Regions from separate parts of the Streptosporangium sp. LJ11 genome, predicted to be linked through region 2. Evidence: riboswitches for the same ligand, from Rfam matches in the RefSeq annotation. Region 2 holds a riboswitch; the other holds the start of a gene.

Evidence for each region. A riboswitch is a leader RNA that binds a small molecule or an ion and turns the genes downstream of it on or off. The one in region 2 is predicted to bind cyclic di-AMP.
Region 1: another riboswitch for cyclic di-AMP. It lies ahead of ACTOQ3_RS29665 (NlpC/P60 family protein); the one in region 2 lies ahead of ACTOQ3_RS28650 (CHAP domain-containing protein).

The regions. Positions count from the first base shown of each region.
Region 1 covers NZ_JBPXMB010000022.1:80,410-87,764, forward strand. Annotated here, with positions in the region: gene ACTOQ3_RS29655 (RDD family protein) at 494-1,603, opposite strand; gene ACTOQ3_RS29660 (amino-acid N-acetyltransferase) at 1,832-2,476, opposite strand; cyclic di-AMP (ydaO/yuaA leader) riboswitch at 2,840-2,984, shown strand; gene ACTOQ3_RS29665 (NlpC/P60 family protein) at 2,990-4,039, shown strand; gene ACTOQ3_RS29670 (LuxR C-terminal-related transcriptional regulator) at 4,158-4,358, opposite strand; gene lysX (bifunctional lysylphosphatidylglycerol synthetase/lysine--tRNA ligase LysX) at 5,478-6,980, opposite strand; gene ACTOQ3_RS29680 (type III pantothenate kinase) at 7,109-7,355, opposite strand, start outside.
Region 2 covers NZ_JBPXMB010000021.1:58,149-65,503, forward strand. Annotated here, with positions in the region: gene ACTOQ3_RS28625 (HAMP domain-containing sensor histidine kinase) at 1-202, shown strand, start outside; gene ACTOQ3_RS28630 (DUF6716 putative glycosyltransferase) at 232-1,419, opposite strand; gene ACTOQ3_RS28635 (hypothetical protein) at 1,559-2,599, opposite strand; gene ACTOQ3_RS28640 (oxidoreductase) at 2,767-3,648, shown strand; gene ACTOQ3_RS28645 (TetR/AcrR family transcriptional regulator) at 3,664-4,242, shown strand; cyclic di-AMP (ydaO/yuaA leader) riboswitch at 4,952-5,090, shown strand; gene ACTOQ3_RS28650 (CHAP domain-containing protein) at 5,109-5,804, shown strand; gene ACTOQ3_RS28655 (ABC transporter substrate-binding protein) at 6,207-7,355, shown strand, end outside.

The DNA.
Region 1 (7,355 bases), on a different contig from region 2:
CCGCTCCGGCACGGAGTACATAGTCGTAGACCGTATAACCACCAAACACGATGGGCCCCTCGGACAACCCCGCCAACACCACGCGTCCCTGATCCGGATCCGTAAGAAGGCCTTCACCGGCCGTCCCGAACGCGCCGCGGAAGGCGAAGAAGAGAATCCGGCGCGGGATCGCCGAGGATGCCGGAGGCACGACGGGCCGACCATTCGGTGAGTAGTGCGCGAACCCCCGACGGCGGCGGATCCGGCATTGACGCCTCATAGGAGACCCGCGGGCGCCGGTGAGCCCGTTGTGGGCACCGTACGCGAATATTCCGACGAGCGGGGCGAGACTCGGTCATAAGTTCCCCCGCGTTGCTCAGGGCGCGGCAAATGGTTTTGCTCTTCCGTGACCCGGACCCCGAGACCCATACAGGGTCCCTAAGACCCCTCGTTTTCTCGCCTGTACGTGAAAACGGGGCCGGCGGTTCAACCGCCGGCCCCGTTATTCGGAGAACTACTTGATCTTGACGACGACCGTCCCTGCAACCTTGTCGTGCAGTGCCTGCCGCAGGGGCTTGTCCCACAGCAGCCACAACACGTTCACAAGACTGAAGATGTAGATGACGTAGTTCAGGAGCGGCACCCAGCTCAGGAACTGCGGACCGTAGAGCACGCCGGCGCGCTTCAGCGCGACGTCGGAGCTGAGCCCGCCGGGCGGCAGTGCGCTGCCGACCGGCACCACCTTGATGCCCATGACCATCTTGCCGACGGTCTGCCCACCCCTGCTGATCATGAAGAACTCGTAGGCGAAGTAGATCCCCGCGGTGACCAGCGAGATGAGGAGGGTCGAGAGGAACAGGCCGCTCGCCTCCGTGACCTCGCCCGTCTCGCTGTTGAAACTGGGGAACGTCACGAGCAGGCCGGTCAGCACCGCGCTGATGATGAACGTCGGGATCGCCAGGATGACCCCGTCGACGATCCTCGCCACCAGGCGCTGCCACCACTCGGCGAGCGGGGCGGGGGCCCCGGGAGGACCGCCGTACGGCTGACCGTAGCCCTGCTGCCCGTACGCGGGCTGCTGGTGGCCGTAGCCCTGCTGGCCGTAGTCGGGCTGCTGCCCGTACGCGCCGGTCCCGCCCTGCTGGCCGTACTGCTGCTGCCCGTAGTCGGGCTGCTGGCCGTAACCGGGCTGGGGCTGCTGCTGCCCGTAGTCGGGCTGCTGCCCGTACGCGCCGGTCCCGCCCTGCTGGCCGTACTGCTGCTGCCCGTAGTCGGGCTGCTGGCCGTAACCGGGCTGGGGCTGCTGCTGCCCGTAGTCGGGCTGCTGCCCGTACGCGCCGGTCCCGCCCTGCTGGCCGTACTGCTGCTGCCCGTAGTCGGGCTGCTGGCCGTAACCGGGCTGGGGCTGCTGCTGCCCGTACGCGGGCTGCTGCCCGTACGCACCGGTCCCGCCCTGCTGGCCGTACCCCTGCTGCTGGCCGTAGCCCTGCTGCCCGTAGTCGGGCTGCTGGCCGTAGCCCTGCTGCTGGCCGTACCCCTGCTGCCCGTAGCCCTGCTGGCCGTATCCGGGCTGGCTCTGCCCTGGGCCGGTGTTCGGCTGTGAGGCCTCCGACCGATACCCCACGACTGTCACGTCGGGGTCGAGTTCGCCAGGAACCCGCCCCGCGTTGTGCTGTCCGTAATCCGGCTGTCCCGACGGTGTGCGATCGCGGTCGGGATCATCCTGTGGATACGGCGGCTGTCCGGTGCTCACCGCGTCACCTCACTTAGACTGCGCATGTGGCAAATGTCAGACGCACATGCATGCTGCTGCACAAGGTATCGACATAGGTATCAACAGTCACCTTTCCGATCAGTCAGCTCCAAAGTCACCAGAGTCGGGCTCACGTGTCAGGTGCAACAGCATCCGGGTGTTTCCCAAGGTGTTGGGCTTGACGTGTTCCAGATCGAGGAACTCCGCCACACCCTCGTCATAGGAGGCGAGAAGTTCGGCGTAGACCTCCGGGGCGACGGGCGTGCCCTGGATTTCCCGGAATCCGTGCCGGGCGAAGAAGTCGACCTCGAAGGTCAGGCAGAAGACCCTGCGCAGGCCCAGCTCGGCGGCCGTGCGAATGAGCGCGGAGACGATCCGGTGGCCGATTCCCATCCCCCTGCGGGTCGGATCGACGGCGACGGTGCGGATCTCGGCCAGATCCTCCCAGAGGACGTGGAGGGCCCCGCAGCCGATCACCTCCCCCTCCCCGTCGGTGGCGACCCAGAACTCCTGGACGTCCTCGTACAGGGTGACGGTGGCCTTCTCCAGCAGGCGCGGGCCGACACCGCCGTAGGTGTCGACGAGCCGCCTGATGGCCCGCACGTCCGGGGTGCGGGCGCGGCGGACCGCGACCTCGGGGACCTCGGGTACCTCGGGGCCCGTCCCCGGCCCGGGCGAACCCCGCTCCGCCCCCGCGGATTCGGCGCGCCGCTCCCCGTCGCCGGAGGCGCGAACGGCCGGCACGGGAGAATGCTCAGCAAGCTGCTCCATGACCGTTCAGCGTACGTCCTCACGTGTCTTCAATTACGGCTCATCCTTAACTCTCAGCTCGCAGGCCGCACATGACCCTTGGCGATCGCTTTACCACTCTCGGTGTTCGGCACCTCTCGTGTGCCACAGCTCACCTTTGGCACGGTCCCGGACCTGGGAAGACCTCCGCCACACCCGCCGCACGGGAGGCAAAGGCAGCGTAATGGCCATGTTGATCATTTCGAGGTGTGATCTTTTCGTGACACCTCAGTTGCGAAACCTCTACTGAATTCGCAGTTCTGGTTGAGCAGGAACCACAGGTGCACTAATCTCCGTGCTCGATGTCAGAGACGTAAAAAGCCTGACCCGCCGAATCCCTCACAGGGGAACCGGGGACCCACCACGTCCTCCGGGGTGAATCCGAGTGCCACCGGCGCACCCGGTAGGGCTGCCTCCGGCCCGAACCCGTCAGCTAACCCGGTAGGCGGCCGAGAGAGGAGCCCGTTGGTGAAGCGCACGCGCGACCGCGGAGGAAAGCACACGGGCCACGAGACCCGCTGCGGAGAACGCGCGCCGCGAGGGCTGCGCCGTCGCATGGCGGTCGTCGGCCTGGCATTCGCCACCCTGACCCTCGGCACCCCGCTGGTGGCGGCCACCGCGGACCCCGAGCCCAGCCTCCAGCAGCTGGCCAAGCAGGCCGAGAAGCTGCACCAGGAGATCGGCGTCCTCGCGGAGCGCTACAACGGCGAGCGGGTCAAGCTCAAGCAGGCCCAGCGGGCCGCCGAGAGCGCCAGGAAGACCCTCGCGTCGAGCGAGTCCGAGCTGGCGGCCCGTCGCACCAAGGCCACCCTGCTGGCACAGAGCACCTACATGTCGGGCGGCCTGAACTCCGGGCTCGCCTTCACGCAGGCCACCGACCCCGACACCTTCCTCGACCAGGCCACCACCAACTACGCGCTCCAGCAGCAGCAGAGCGAGGAGGTCGCCCAGGTGAGCCGGGCGATCGAGGCCGCCGAGCGGGCCCAGGCCAGCGCCAAGGCCAGGACGGCGGAGGTCAAGAAACTTCTGGCGGAGATCGACGGCAACCGGACCAAGATCGAACGGTTGGTCGACCGGGTCGAGAGCGACCTGTTCAGCGAGGTGCGCACCAGGGCCGTCAGCAACAGGGGCGCCCGGGTGAAGACGAACGTGCCCATCGTCGGCAGCGGCAAGGCCGCGGAGGCCACTCGCTGGGCGCTCACCCAGCAGCTGAAGCCGTACGTCTGGGGCGCCGAGGGACCCAACTCCTTCGACTGCTCCGGCCTGGTCATGTGGGCCTACCAGAAGGTCGGCATCAGCCTGCCGCACTACACCGGCGACCAGTGGACCGCGGGCACCCACGTCTCCAGGAAAGAGCTGCGCCCCGGCGACCTGGTCTTCTTCTACAGCGACCTGCACCACGTCGGGATCTACATCGGCGCGGGCCTGATGGTCCACGCCCCCCAGACGGGTGACGTCGTCCACATCACCACGATCGACAACCGGCCCTTCGTCGGAGGCGTCCGCATCGCCGCCTGAACGGGCGTCGACGACCGGGGCCGCGCACGGCCGAACCGGGTCCGGGGCCGCGCACAGGCCGAGCCGGTTCCGGGCCGCACGCGTGTCCGGCCCGACCTGCCGGACACGCGGCGGTGCGTCAGATCAGGCGGCGGCGGGCCGCCCAGGCCACGGCCTCGATCGCCGTGGCGACGCCGATGCGGTCGCAGATGCCCCTGAGCCTGCGCCTGACCGTCCGGCCGCTGATGTCGAGGCGACGCCCCACCCGATCGACCGTGACACCCTTGGCGAGCTCGGCCAGCAGCACGAGGTCGTCGTCGCTGAGACCGATATCGCTCATGCCCAGGGGGCTGTCGCCATGGCGTGAATCCACTTCTGGATATGCCATCAAGAGTCACTCCCCCCACTCTGGAAACCGGGTGCGAGACGCCGGAAATGAATACCGTCCGCCAGGAACGGTAAACGCCTTGTTCAAAGGTCGTCAAGTTCCACTCTTCATAGCGTGCGTCCAGTATTGACATAGCAGGCGCTACGTGAAGTACTCATGATATGTCAGTGCCTTTGCGGCTATGTCATGATCGAGCCCAGGCACGAGCCGGCAGGCATCCCTGGCTGCGGCGACCGAGGTCCTGGCAGAACAAGATTTCGCCGGAACCGCCGCCCCGCCGGGCACCCCGAAGCCGTCGCCCCGGGGATCCGGCCCGTCCGCATTTCTCGGAAAAAATTGATCTCTTCCCGACGGCCATGTCCTCATCACCTTGACGGCACACCACGGATAACGCGGAAATATGAGGGTCAAGAGCGGAGCCTTGCGGCATTCGCGAAGTGCCACGTGGCGACGACGGAACATCCGGGCGATATTGGACCTACTGGAAATGGATTTCTGCACCATACGGAAATGCGTCCGATATTGCGTGGGACCATGGGCCCGACGGCCGTTTCCCACCGGCCGGGTTCTCCCGGGGCCTCGGCCGCCCCCGCAGGGGAACATCCTGATCCGTGAAGCTCCGTGAGGGCGCTCGGCTCCGGCGCCTCGGGGCGCTCGCACGGAAAACGGCCCGGAGACGATCGGGGAACCGCTCCACCGCGACCCGGCCGCGCGGCTCATGCTCCGGCTCGCGTCCACCGGCGCGGGGCGGCCTGGGACGCCGGTCGGCGGAGGGGACGGTGACGGTGCCGCCCGGCGCGGCCGACCAGGCTCTCGGGCGCTCTCCGAGCCCGACGTCCCACGCGATCCCGGCCGGATCCCGCCCCTGTCCCGAGCGGTGACCGGGGCCGCCGTCCGGCCTCGTCCCCGGCGCGCGCACGGCCGGGAACCCGCCGCCCCCGCCCGGGAATCCTCCGTCGCCGCTCGCCGGCGTCAGGAGGCGACACCGCCCCTCGTGGCGGTGGCACCGGGCCGCGGTGCCCGGCCCGGTGCACCGTACGGGGAGAACGTCCTCACCCGCCGCCGCCGGGTTCAGCCGGTCGGCTTCACCAGCGGGAACAGGATGGTCTCGCGGATGTTCTTTCCGGTGAAGGCCATGACGAGGCGGTCGATGCCGAGCCCCATGCCGCCGGTGGGCGGCATCGCATATTCCAGGGCCGTGAGGAAGTCCTCGTCAAGCTGCATGGCCTCGACGTCGCCGCCCGCGGCGAGCAGGGACTGCTCCGTGAGGCGGCGGCGCTGCTCGACCGGGTCGACCAGTTCCGAGTAGCCGGTGCCCAGCTCGGTGCCGAAGCCGATCAGGTCCCACTTCTCGGTGAGGAGCGGGTTGTCCCGGTGGGTGCGGGCCAGCGGGGAGGTCTCCAGCGGGTAGTCCATGACGAACGTGGGCTGGACGAGCGTGTGCTCGACGAGGGCCTCGAAGATCTCCTGGACGAGCTTGCCCTGACCCCACTTGGCGTCCCAGTGGATCTCCCGCGCGTCCGCGAGCTTGCGGACGTGCTCCAGGGGCGTCTCGGTGGTGACCTCCTCGCCCAGCGCCTCGGAGACCGACCCGTACAGGGTGATCCGCGGCCACTTCGCCAGACCGAGGTCGATCTCCTGACCCTGGTGGACGACCACGGAGTGGCCGAGGGCGGCCAGCACGGCCCTCTGGATCATCCGCTGGGTCAGGTCGGCGATGTCGTTGTAGTCGAGATACGTGCCGTACGCCTCCAGCATCGTGAACTCGGGGTTGTGGGTGGAGTCCGCGCCCTCGTTGCGGAAGTTGCGGTTGATCTCGAAGACCTTCTCCAGGCCGCCGACCACCAGCCGCTTGAGGTAGAGCTCGATCGCGATGCGGAGGTAGAGCTCCATGTCGTACGCGTTGATGTGGGTCTTGAAGGGCCTGGCCGTGGCTCCGCCGTGGATCGGCTGGAGCATCGGCGTCTCGACCTCCAGGTAACCCTCCTCGTGCCAGAAGTCGCGGACGGCCCGGACCACGGCGCTGCGGGTGCGGGCCATCTTCCTGGCCTCGTCGTTGACGATGAGGTCGACGTAGCGCTGGCGGACCCGCGCCTCGGGGTCGGTGAGCCCGGCGTGCTTCTCCGGCAGCGGGCGCAGGCACTTCGACGTGATCGCCCAGCGGTCGGCGAGGATGGACAGCTCGCCCCTGCGGGAGGTGATGACCTCGCCCTCGATGCCCACGTGGTCGCCGAGGTCGACGTCGCGCTTCCACGCGGCCAGGGACTCCTCGCCCACCCTGTCCAGGGAGACCATGACCTGGAGGTCGCCGGAGCCGTCGCGGAGGGTGGCGAAGCAGAGCTTGCCGCCGGTCCTGGACAGCATCACCCGGCCGGTGACGCCCACTTTGTCGCCCGTCGCGGTGTCAGCGGAGAGATCAGCGTATTTCTGGCGGATCTCGGCGTTGGTCGCGGTGCGCGGAAAATTCACCGGGTAAGGGTCGACGTTCTCGGAACGGAGGCGGTCGAGCTTCTCCCGGCGCACGCGCATCTGCTCGGGCAGATCCTCGGCGGGATTCGTCACGTCATCGGTCACAGTTCCAAAGGGTACCGATGTGGCGAACCTCGTGAGTTCGCCGGTCGCGCGGCGCGGAAACCTGTCGTACGGCATGAAACCGGTCGCGCGGCACGGGGGAGGGACGCCTCCTCCGTGCCGCGGCGCCCTCAGGGGGCGTTGCGATGGTAGATCAGCCGCAGGCCGATCAGCGTGAGCCAGGGTTCGTGCATGTCGATCGAGCGCGCCTCGCTGACCACGAGCGGCGCCGCGCTGCCGGTGGCGACCACGGTGACGTCGTCGGGGTCGACGGCGAGCTCGGCCGCCATCCTCTCGACGATCCCGTCCACCTGACCGGCGAAGCCGTAGATGATGCCGGCCTGGAGCGCCTCGACGGTGTTCTTCGCGATCACCGAG
Region 2 (7,355 bases):
CGACCACGGCCCCGGCATCCCCGCCGGCGAACGCGAGCACGTCTTCCAGCGCTTCTGGCGCGGCCGGCGTGACGTCCCCGGCACCGGGCTCGGCCTGCCGATCGCCAGGCAGATCGCGCTGGCCCACGGCGGCGACCTCACGCTGGACCCTTCCCTGCCCGACGGTGACGGCTGCGCCTTCCGGCTCACCCTGCACCGCTGACCGGTTTCGAGGACGATCCCGGTCCGTGGCTAGCCGAGCGCCTTGAGGTAGCGGCGCATCCGGCGCTTGGCGCGGTAACCGACGCGCAGCACGTTCGGCGGGACCTCCACGCGCATGCGGGCGCGGCGGCGGGCCGCGGCGAACTCGGGGCCTTCGAGCAGGGAGCTCGCCGGGACCAGGCGCCCTGAGCGGGCCTGCCCGACCAGGGAGACCATCCGCGACACCCAGTCGCTCTCACCACCGGGGTGGAAGTAGTTGACCTTGCACCAGGCGTCGTCCGGGTCCAGGAAGCGCCCGGCGGAGAGGTCGTCGAGGGTGCCGAGCAGGCCGCTGTCCTCGAAGACCAGGTTGATCATCTCGGCGCTCACCCCGAAGTCCGACAGCACCAGGAGCGGCACCTTCTGGGCGATCGCCTCCAGCGCGGCGGTGGAGCTGACGGTGACGAACCCCGCCGCGTGGGCCAGGTGCTCGTGCATGGGCCCCACCGCGAAGCGCACGGCCTCGGCGCGCACCCGGCCCTCCGCGGCGAGCGACTGCCACAGGCGCTGGTAGTGGTGGCGCTCGTTGTGGGTCTGGCGCTCGGTGTCCAGGGCGCGGAGCTTGACGACGACGTCAAGGTCCGGCCGCCTCCCGGCCAGCTCGGCCAGGGCGAGCAGGATGCGCTCCCGCTCCTCCCTGCGCCTGGGCACCTTGGCCTGGGTGGCGAACACCACCCGGTCGCGCGGCCCGGTGACGGGGGTCTCCACGCCGTCGCGCAGGAACGGCAGCCGGGCCAGCCCGACCTGGCCGCCTCCGCCCAGCCTGCTGCCGATCTCGGAGAACTCCTCGACCTCCCGGCCGCTGTGCAGCACGAACAGGTCGCACCCGCTGCGGAACAGCCACGCCTTCTCGGTGGCCGGGACGGAGATGCCCGGCAGCCCCGAGACGAACACCGGCCGGGGCCGCAGCCCGGCCAGCACCTCGCCGACCAGCACGTCCACCACGGGTCCCGTACAGGCGACGAGCACCACGTCGGGCCTGAAACGCTCCGCGGTCCGGCGCAGCGCGCGGGCCGACAGCACGGGCGGGTCGGCCGCCGAGCCGGTGACGGCGGCGTGGATCTGCGCCGGCGACGGGGTGATGGGGGTGCGGATGACCGCAAGCTCCGTCTCGCAGCCCGAGGGCAGGTCCCTCAGCAGGCAGGCCGCCCACTTCAGGTAGGAGTCAGAGTCGGCCACGGCCAGGACCTTCAAAGAGAACCTCCGACGGGGAATCCCCGGTTTCGCGCGATTTCGTGGGTGAAGAGGATTCGTTCGTGGAGAGGCGGCACGGCGCGCGTCCCGCGAGCGGCGGGCCCGCCGTGCGCCGGCCGCGGGGTCATGGCCCGGTGACTCCCGAGTCGTGATGGGCGAACCTCGACAGGTGGGAGCGGAGCGAGGGAACCGCCTCGGCCGTCCACCACTCGTCGGGGACGTCCACCGTCTCCACGGCGACGCCCCGGGCCGAGAGCAGCACCCGCAGGGAGGTGACCGCGGTGGACGGCAGGCTCAGCACCCGCTGCTCGGCGGCGAGCCCGCGCAGGGTCATCTCGGCGGGGGTCCCGCCGTCGTAGACGGTGATCCCCGGCTGTTCCCCGACCCGGGCGAGGTCGTCGGGATCCTCGCGGCGGTGCGGGAAGTAGGCGACCGGACCGGCCGAGCCGAGCCCGGCCAGCCAGCTGAAGTAGCGGTCGCGGTGGATCAGGCCGTTGCGGACCAGGGAGGTGCCAAGGACGACGGTGCGCTCCTCGGGACGGGGCCCGCGCAGCGGCTGGGAGCGCAGCCAGGCGAAGTCGTGGGTGACCAGCTCGGCTCCCCCCGCGCGTACGGCCTTCGCCAGGTCGGGGGGCACGGGCAGCGCGGTGAAGATCGACAGCCGCCCCGAGCGGGCGGCGGCGCGCAGCCTGAGCCCGGCCGCCGCGCCGAGGACGGTCCTGAGCCTTCCGGCCTTCCCCCTGGCCCTCAGCAGGGGCGTTCCCATCCTGCCGGTGAGCAGTTCCAGGAGCCGGATGGTGGCGAGTCCGTCGTCGACGATCACGATCCGGCCCGGGAGGGCGGTGAGCCAGCGGAACTGGACCTTGCCGGAGAAGGCGTCGCCCACCACCCAGGTCTCGCCCCGGCGCGGCCGGGGCATGTCCGGCCTGGCCGCGGTGAGCTCCAGCCCTCTGGGCAGGGCGAGACGGCCCAGCTCGCGACCCGTCACGGCCAGCGGGCGGAGTTTCGCCCTGGGCACGAGATGGCTGCGGGCACCGAGCAGCCCGGCATGGTGGGCCTCCACCGCGCAGAGCATCTGCAGCGGGGACTCCACCCAGGCAACGGCCGAACCCTGTTCCCGCGCGTGGTCTCGGCCGTCCTCCACGCCGGGCGATGACCCGTTCACGACTGCCACAACCTAACCCGGCGGCCTTAAGCGCCCGGGAACTGCGGGTGAACAGCCGACCACGCGCGCTTGTGTGTGATCTTTCCGGCCTTTACCGTGGTGTACGGAACGGTTTCGTACACTTCGTGATCCAGCACAGATCCGTCGATCCGTAAGAGGAGCGAGCGATGTGGACAGCTGACGAGATCCCCGACCTGACCGGCTCCGTCGCGGTGGTCACCGGTGCGAGCGGCGGCATCGGCGTGCCGACGGCGCTCGAACTGGCCAGGCACGGCGCCCGGGTCGTCCTGACCGCGCGCGACGCGGACAGGGGCCGGGCCGCGCTCGACGCGGTCAGGGCGGCGGTGCCGGGGGCGGCGGCCGAGGTGAGGACACTCGACCTGGCCGACCTCGGCTCGGTGCGCGCGTTCGCCGAGACGGTCGACGGGCCGCTCGACCTGCTGGTCAACAACGCCGGGGTGGGTCCGATGCCCCGGCGGACCACCGCCGACGGTTTCGAGACCCAGTTCGGCGTCAACCACCTGGGGCACTTCGCGCTGACCGGGCTGCTCATGCCACGCCTGCTGGCCGCCCCCGCCGCCCGGGTGGTCACGGTCTCCAGCGACGCCCACTCCGTCGGCGCGATCGACTTCGACGACCTGGCTCTCGAGCGCCGGTACGGCAGGTTCTCCGCCTACGGCCGTTCCAAGCTGGCCAACCTGCTGTTCGCCCTGGAGCTGCAGCGCCGCGCCGACGCCTCGGGGGCCGCCCTGCTGAGCCTGGCGACCCACCCGGGCATGACGGCCACCGGCATCATGAAGCTGGGTGCCCTCACCCGCCCCCTCAGCGCCCTGATGCGCCTGGCGCTGCAGCCGCCCGCCAGGGGCGCCCTGCCGTCCCTGTACGCGGCGACCTCTCCCGAGGCGAGGGGCGGGCAGTACGTCGGGCCGGGGCCGAAGGTGCTGCGCCCCTCGCCGAAGGCGCTGGACGCGGTGGTGGCGGCCAGGCTCTGGGAGAGGTCGGAGGAGCTGACCGGCGTACGCTTCTGGGAGATCAGGCAGCACTCGTGAACCATCGGAGGCACCTTGCGTCTCGATCCCGCGCGGGAACGGGCGATCCTCGACGCGACTCTGGACCTGCTGTCCGAGGTCGGATACGACCGGATGTCCGTCGACCAGATCGCCAGGCGGGCCAGCGCCAGCAAGGCCACGATCTACCGTCGCTGGCAGGACAAGGAGGCGCTGGTCGTGGACCTGATCTGCAACCACCTTGAGATCGAGGTCGCGCCGCCGCCCGACACCGGGACGATGCGCGGGGATCTGATCGAGGTCGTGGACGGGTTCTGCCGGATCCTGGAGCGGAAGCACGCGATGATCTTCGGCCTGTTCCCCGCGCTCCTCACCTCCCCCGACCTGGCCGCCGCCCTGCGCGACAACGTGCCCCGTGCCGACATCACGGGCACCACCCCGCTGCTCGACCGCGCCAGGGAGCGCGGCGAGCTCCCGGGGCCGGTGGACGCGGTCGAGCTCAGGAAGGTCACCGAGGCGCTGGTGTGGTACCGGCTGTTCTTCACCGGAAAGCCGCTGGACCGGGAGTTCGTCGAGGAGACGGTCGACCGCTTCCTGCTTCCGCTGTTTCGCGCGTGGTCCGGCTCGGCGACCTGACCCCGGCGGGCGGCCCGCACCTCCCGGGAACGCGCTCCCCCGTCCCGCACGCCTTTACCTCCGCGGACGGCGAGGCCTCCTGGAAAGCGTGTTCCTTTACCTCTTATCTTTACCTTCGCGGGCGTCGGGCCCCTCCGAGCGCACGTTTCTTTACCCTTCGGGCGGCCAGGCCCGCCGACGGCCGGATCGCACCCATGCCCCATCGCTCTGAGCTGCGGAAACCTCGTCAGGCGCGGGTCGCGGACCTCTGGCTCCCGCGCGCCCTCTCCTGACCTTCCATGGGAGAACCCCTACCATCCGAATACTTTTTACTATCGAATGCCTGTTCGGAAACATAAGGACACGCCACCTTGGACCAGGGGGTTCGCCCGCACGTCATAGCACCCCCCGTCCGACGGCTCGCAGGCGGGTCCGGAAAACCGGGATCGCCGTGGGGGCAGGGGATCCCGGCCTCGGCGGGGCGTTCCCCCAGCCGCCGGAAGGAGACGCGGCCGGCGCGGCCTCACCCCGCTCCCGGGCCGGGCGGCACCCCGCAACACCGATCCGATTCGGACGTATTCCCAAGTCAGGGCAATATGTCCTACTTGTAATCGTCTGTCCGTCTGGCGTACCTTCGTCCTATTCATGGCGATTGCCTAGATCTATCCAGGTCTATGCATTGCCGTCACATTGCCCGACCGTGTCCCACCTGACGGAGACCTTCCGCCGGTGAGCACGGCCGCCGAATCCGCGAGGTCTGCGGAACCGGGGAACCACGTTCCTGGGGTGAATCAGCGCACCTGTGCGCCGTAGGGCACTTCCCAGCCCGAACCCGTCAGCTAACCCGGTAGGCGGAATGGAAGCGAAGCAAGGAGTCGAACCCCCGTATGGCTAAGCATCGCCTCATCTCCACCCCCCGCGCGGCATGCGCCGTCCTGGGCGCCTGTATCGCCCTGACGACCGGCACCACCGGCGTCGCCCTGGCCGACGGCCACGGCGTCGTGAACGCTCCGCCCGTCGACACCAAGGCGCAGACGTCCAAGGCCGCCAAAACCCCGCTCCAGACCGTGGCCGAGAGACTTCCCAAGGTCTCCGCGGCGAAGGTCCTGGACATCGCCTCCAAGCAGATCGGCATCCGCGAGAACGCCGAGGGCGGCGGGACCAAGTTCCACTCCTGGTACATGTCGAGCCCTCGCGCCAAGGAGACCCTCGCCCGCGACGGCGGCAACACCGTGTACGACTACGCCAACGCCCCCTGGTGCGCGATGTTCGTCTCCTGGGTCGGCGAGATGGCCGGCATCCGCCCCACGATGGGCTGGGACGCCTACACCGTAGCCCACGCCAAGTGGTTCAAGGACAACGGGCACTGGGGCACCATCCCCACCCCCGGCGCCGTCGTCTACTTCGACTGGGCCGGCGGCAAGAGCATCGACGGCATCGACCACGTCGGCTTCGTGAAGAAGGACAACGGGGACGGCACGATCACCACGATCGAGGGCAACACCGGCAACGGCGACGTCGAACAGCGCGTCCGGCCCGTCTCCCAGATCGTCGGCTACGGATACCCCGTCTACTCCGACTGACCCCGCGCCCGCCGCCCGCGCCCGCCTCCCCCGGCGGCGCGGGCGTCCCGGCCCCCCGCCGGTGAACGGCCGCCCGGTCCACCCGCCCCCGGGAGCGTTCCGCGTCCCCCACCCCGCACGGACACGAAATGCCCCGACTGTATGCCCGTGAGATGGGAGCGCTCCCAATCACCCTGATGAGGTGTTTGTGCATATTCGATGCCGATAGTCCTGCCTAAAACGACCGGATGTAACGGTTGAGTTTCGGCATATTGACGTCTCGGTTGCCTATCGTCCACTCTTCGTGGGAGCGCTCCCAAAGCACATTGAGGAACGACCTCGTCGCGAGGACCGCGTTTGTCGGGGACCGGCCCGCGATGTCGCCTCCCAATGATTCGGGCGACCACCTGAGAGGGGTCCGTAATGTTGAACAACAAGCGGCACGGCAAGCTGGCCGCCGTCGCGGTCATGGCGGCCACCGCCCTGGCCATCACTTCGTGCAGTTCCAGCGAGCCGTCCGCGCCCGCCGCGGGCACCGGTTCCGCCGCCGCTCCGGCCGAGCCGGTGACCATCACCGTGCACACCTTCGGCGGCGGCGAGAACTTCGGCTACGACAAGGCCGTGGAGACGTGGAACGCGGCGCACCCGAACATCCAGGTCAAGTACCAGAACCTGACCGACCGGTTCGAGGACGTCTACCTCCCGCAGCTGCTCCAGCGCCTGCAGGCGGGCAGCGGCGCCGCCGACATCATCGCCCTGGACGAGGGCGCGATGGGTCTCATGAAGGCCCGCCCGCAGTTCTTCACCGACCTGGCCGAGTACGGGCTGGACAGCCGCAAGGCCGACTTCCCCGCAGCGAAGTGGGACAACGGCATCAACGCCGACAACAAGCTCTTCGCCCTGGGCACGGACATCGGCGGCATGACCATGTGCTACCGCAAGGACCTGTTCGAGAAGGCGGGCCTGCCCACCGACCGCGAGGAGGTCGGCAAGCTCTGGCCGGACTGGAACGCCTTCAAGGCGATCGGCGAGAAGTTCAAGGCCGCCAACCCCGGCAAGACCGACCCCAAGTTCCTCGACGGCCCCAACACGCTCTACAACGTGATCCTGTCGCAGGAGGCGCCGAAGAACGGCAACGTCGCCTACTTCGACAAGAACAACCAGCTCATCATCGAGACCAACCCGGCCATCAAGACCTCCTTCGACACGGTGAAGAGCTTCAGCGAGGCGGGCCTGACCGCCAAGCTCGCCTCGTTCACCCCGCCGTGGAACGCCGCGATCAAGAAGGGCGCCTTCGCGACCATGGGCTGCCCGGCCTGGATGCTCGGCGTGGTCTCCGGCGCGGCCGGTGACAGCAACAAGGGCAAGTGGGACGTCGCGGCCGTGCCCGGCGGCGCGGGCAACTGGGGCGGCTCCTACCTGGCGATCCCCAAGCAGAGCAAGCACCCCAAGGAGGCCGCCGAGGTCCTGAACTACCTCACCGGCAAGGAGGGCCACGTCATGGCCTTCCAGGAGGCCGCGGCCTTCCCGAGCTCCCTCCCCGCGCAGCAGGACCCGGCGGTCGCCGACCTG